DNA from 2 places in the Demequina ureilytica genome. Region 2 is predicted to be linked to the other one. Evidence: riboswitches for the same ligand, from Rfam matches in the RefSeq annotation. Region 2 holds a riboswitch; the other holds the start of a gene.
What was found. Region 2 has a riboswitch for thiamine pyrophosphate ahead of ACNI3K_RS05705 (thiamine-binding protein). Riboswitches for the same ligand answer to the same signal wherever they lie in the genome.

Region 1: linked by a shared signal. The riboswitch ahead of ACNI3K_RS03605 (thiamine ABC transporter substrate-binding protein) and the one ahead of ACNI3K_RS05705 (thiamine-binding protein) in region 2 are both predicted to bind thiamine pyrophosphate.

Annotation. Positions count from the first base shown of each region.
Region 1 covers NZ_JBLZIE010000001.1:800,795-803,243, forward strand. The annotation lists gene ACNI3K_RS03600 (ABC transporter permease) at 1-259, opposite strand, end outside; gene ACNI3K_RS03605 (thiamine ABC transporter substrate-binding protein) at 279-1,376, opposite strand; TPP riboswitch at 1,400-1,517, opposite strand; gene dcd (dCTP deaminase) at 1,617-2,192, opposite strand; gene ACNI3K_RS03615 (glycoside hydrolase family 94 protein) at 2,341-2,449, shown strand, end outside.
Region 2 covers NZ_JBLZIE010000001.1:1,244,420-1,246,868, forward strand. The annotation lists gene ACNI3K_RS05700 (ABC transporter permease) at 1-578, opposite strand, end outside; gene ACNI3K_RS05705 (thiamine-binding protein) at 575-868, opposite strand; TPP riboswitch at 980-1,094, opposite strand; gene ACNI3K_RS05710 (potassium channel family protein) at 1,187-2,209, opposite strand.

The sequences.
Region 1 (2,449 bases), 440 kb from region 2:
GCGCGTACGCCCCGGGCACCCCGAGCAGCAGCGCTCCCACCGTGCCCGCCGCCGCGAGAGCGAGGGTGGTAACCGCCGCATCGGCCGTGCGGGAAGACGTGGCCACGTCGAGGACCCCGGCGAGGTCGAAGCCGCCGTCGAAAAGCCCACGGCCCATGACCGCGGCGAGCGGCCACAGGAAGAACAGCCCGAGGAACGCCAAAGGCACAGCGGCGAGCGCCCACCACCCCAAGGAATGGTGGAGCCGCCGTGTGCCCATCGCGGTCCCTTGACCTAGATCAGTCGAGGACGATCTCGGTCCAGGACTCGATCCACGCGTCGCGGTTCTCGGAGATCACCTCGGGGTCCATGGTGTGCGGCTCGTCGGCCAGCGGCGCGTACTCGGCCCACTCCGCGGGCACGTCGACCTGTGAGGAGACGGGGTAGACGTACATGTTCTCGGGCACGCTGGCCTGGAAGTCGTCGGAGAGCATCCAGTCGATGACGGCCTGGCCGGCTTCGGGGTTCTCGGCGCCTTCCAGCACTCCCGCGTACTCCACCTGACGGAAGCACGTGTCGAGCAGCGCGGCCGTGGTGGGCTCACCGTCGATGACCTCGGACGGCGGGGACGAGGCGTAGCTGAGGACCACGGGGTAGTCGCCGCCGTAGTTCGGGGCCGAGAAGTCCACGAAGTAGGTGTCCGACCACGACGACGTGACGCGCACGTCGTTGTCGGCCAGCGCGCGCCAGTAGTCTTCCCAGCCGTCCTCGCCGAACTCCGCGATGGTGGCCAGCAGGAACGCGAGCCCGGGTGAAGAGGTGGCGGGGTTGGTGACGGACAGGATGCCGTTGTACTCGGGGTCGGACAACAGTCCCAGGTTCTCCGGAACCTCGCGACCCGTCTCCTCGAACCATCCGATGTCGTAGTTGAGGCACACGTCGGAGTAGTCGATCGCGGTGAGCGCCTGCGAGCCGGCCACCGCGTACTCGGCGGCGTCCGCCGCGGCGGGGGCCGTGGGCTTGTAGTCGGCGAACACGCCCTCCTCGATCGCACGCGACGCGAACGTGTTGTCGACGCCGAACACGACGTCGCCCAGCGGCGCGTCCTGGGTGAGGATCAGCTGGTTCACGAGCGTGCCGGCGTCGCCGGGCTGCACGAAGGTGACGTCGAGGCCCGAGTCCTCCTCGAAGGCCGCCAGGACGTCATCCGGCACCGCGAAGCTGTCGTGCGTGACGACGGTGACGCTCTGGCCATCGAGATCGGCCGATGCGCTCGGCGAGCTCTCGTCAGCGCTCGGCTCGGGCGAGGGATCGGCGGGGTCGTCGCTGGAGCAGCCTGCGAGGAGTACGAAGGATGCGGTGACCGCCAGTGCGGTCGTGGTGCGCAGTGCACGCATGTGTGGAACCTCCCACGAGTAGGAGGGGACGAGTCTCGACTCCCTACGCCGGCATCATCCGGATCAGGTTCGAGGGTCTGCGGCTGGTCCGCACTCTCAGCGCTCTGGTCCCTTGCGGGAAGCGCTCCCCTGTCGTTGCTCAGACAGCATAACGCCGATGCGCGGGAGGCCTGGTCGCGGACCCGCGGCTCAGGCGATGGCCGGTTTCAGATCTCTGCGTTGTCTAGATAGCTGCGTTGTCTAGATATCGGTGCGGTGGAAGTTCTGGAAGCTCCGGCTCGCGGTGGGGCCGCGCTGGCCGCTGTAGCGCGAGCCGTACTTGCCCGAGCCGTAGGGGTGCTCGGCGGCGGAGGACAGCTGGAAGAAGCACAGCTGGCCGATCTTCATGCCGGGCCACAGGTTGATGGGCAGCGTCGCGGTGTTGGACAGTTCGAGAGTCACGTTGCCCACGAAGCCCGGGTCGATGAACCCCGCCGTGGAGTGAGTCAGCAGCCCCAAGCGTCCCAGCGATGACTTGCCCTCGAGCCGCGCAGCGACGTCATCGGGCAGGGTCACGGTCTCGTAGGTCGAGCCCAGCACGAACTCGCCGGGGTGCAGCACGAACGGGCGCTCGTCATCGACGTCGATGAGCCGGGTGAGGTCCGGCTGCTCGACCGACGGGTCGATGGCCGCGTACTTGTGGTTGTCGAAGATCCGGAAGAACCTGTCGAGCCGCACATCGATCGACGAGGGCTGGATCATGTCCGGCTCGTACGGATCGAGGACCACGCGGCCCGAGTCGATCTGGGCGCGGATGTCGCGGTCGGAGAGCAGCATGGTGACAACCTACCGGGGTGCGCGCAGTGCACCCAGGTGGACGGGCGCATCGGCCGTATGAACGGTCCCGGCCGGGAGATATCGCAACGTTTCGAGTTCGGCTAGAGTGGGACGCGGCTCACACACCTTGGCGGAAGGCTCTACCCCCATGCAGTTCGGTCACTTCGACGATGAAGCGCGCGAGTACGTCATCACGACGCCCCACACCCCGTTCCCGTGGATCAACTACCTGGGCTCGCAGGAGTTCTTCGGCCTCG
Region 2 (2,449 bases):
GCGGCACCTACGGCGTAGGTAGCGGCGATACGCAGGCCGGCGAGAGCCCCCGGCACGGAGGCCGGCAGGCGCACGAGCCACATCTGATGCGCCCGGGTTCCGCCCAGCCCTGCGACGGTGTCGGCGTACTCGCCATCGACCTCCCGAATGGCGGCGGTCGCGGCCACGAGCACCGGGAAGAACACGGTGAGCGCGACCAGCACCACCTTGGAGGCGAGCCCGAACCCCGCCCACAGAATCATCAGCGGCGCGAGTACCACAGTGGGGATAGTCTGGCTGAGTAGCACCACGGGTTGGGCGATGTGGCCGATGGACGCGACGGCCGAGGTCAGCACGGCCAGCAGCCACCCGAGGGCGGTGCCGAGCGCGAGCCCGAGCACCGCCTCGGTGGCGGTGGTGCTGATGTGCTGGCCGAGCGCGGGGGCCTGGCTGACCCCGGCTGTCACCACCTGGGTGGGGCTGGGCAGCACGAACTCAGGCAGGTCGCCCAGGCGCACTGCCGCCTCCCACGCCGCGAGCAGCGCGACGACGGTGCCGGTGCCGATGAGCGCGGCGCGCCCACGGGTGCCGCGCATCATCGGCGGTGCTTGCCCACCAGGTCCTGGACGCTGGGTCCGGCGTCGCCGACGCCGCCGGACACCTTGATCATGGACATGCAGCCCTCCGCACCGGCCGCGAGCGTGGACTCGTGCACCTGCCGGAGCAGGGCCCAGACCTCGTCGGGAGAGCCCTCGAGGGTGGTGCCCATCGCGCCTACCTCGTAGGACAGGCCAGAGGCCTCGATGGTGGCGATGGCGGCATCGACGTGTGCGTAACGGTCATCGGGAGTGCCCACGGGGCGGGGCAGGACTTGGATCTCGGCGATCACTGGTGACTCCTTGGCGTCGGACCCGGGGGTCCGCACGGCGCACAGGCAGCCGTCGTCGGCTTCTATGAGCGTGTGCGGTGCAGGGCCACGGCAGGCCCCATCGTGCTCACGCCCGTGCCGAAGACACGTCCTTACGCTGGCATTACCCAGGTCAAGTTCTCGGGTCTACGGCGCGCTGGTGGCCGTACTCTCAGCTCGGCTGCCCCGAGCTCCCCGCGTTTGCCCTTGCATCGTACTCATATTGCGCGGCACGGGTCCAGGCGGCTGCACGTGCGCGGCGTGGGGACACCGCGCCCTAGGTCCAGTGGGGCCAGGAAGTCAGATGCGCTCGTGCGAGTGGAGGTGCTGGCGTTCGAGCTCGGCGAGGAACGTGTTGGTGTGATCCAGGAGGTGCGCGAGAGCGTCACGGTCCGCCTCTTCCTCGGCGTGCACTCCGGTGACTTCGGCGGCAGCCGCGCGAATGCGCGCCAACTGCTGGTCCACCTGCTCGGAGGTGTGCTGGGGAGTTGCGGAGGCATCGGCGCCGGGGTGAAAGCGCTCACTGAAGTGCTCGGTCACGCGCGTGAGGGTCCTGCCGAGGACCTGCCCGTACCAATGCCCATACGGCACGGCGTGACCCGCCAGCCCGAACTGGAGCTGCATGGTGACCAGGCTGGCTCCGCGAATCGCGCTGCCGAGCGACGCGCTGGCGTCATTGGCGTGGAAGTAGTACAGGATCGGGAAACGTTGCGTGCTCTCGTCGAGCTGAATGAGGTCGCGCTGCAGCGACTGCAGCCGCGACTGCCCGCCGTGCACCACCAGCTCGGCCGCTCCACGGTGGTTCTGGGCGCTGGTCAGCAGCCGCGCGATGATGCGCGTCTCGGAGACCAATGGATACACGGTGAGCAGGTAGGAGATCGATGCGCCGAACACCGCCAGTCCACACGCCGCCTGCACCGCGCTGGTCAGGCGAAGCGCATCGTTCTCGGCCACCAGTTCCCCAAAGCCCACGGTGGACAGCGAGACACCGCTGAAATAGATGGCGTCGACGAAGGTGATGCTCGCGTCGTCGTGAGGAGGCATGTACCCCAGTTGATCGAGTTGACCGGTGTAGATGAGAGCGAATCCGAGCCAAAGACCCAGGACCCAACTCGACAGTTGGGCCAGCATCATGGCCGGGCCCGCGTACCCGATGATGGCGTTGCGGCGCAGTCGAGTCGCCGTGGTCCGGGCAAGCCGCCAGGTGACGCTGGTGGCAACGCGGCTCAGGTATCCACTACGAGTTGGATGCAGCAGCGTCAGTGCCAGGTCCAGCCCGGTCGCTGCGAGGACCAGGACTCCGCCGATCGTGGCTGCGATCATCGGCTGCTCTCCCGTGTCCGTCGAATGCCCCGCAAGAGGAATCTCCGTGGCGCTTCACACTCGTGGGTCTGCGTGCCGGTGGCGCCCGGCGCGCTGTGAGCAGCCAGTATGACTGGGGCGCGATCACCGTCACAAACCGCTCGTCGGCCCGATGCGTCCTCTGGTTGACACACCAAGCGGACCCCACCGCGTGGCTGGGTCCCTTTCGCATGCTTGGCGTGGACAGACGAAGCCCCGCCA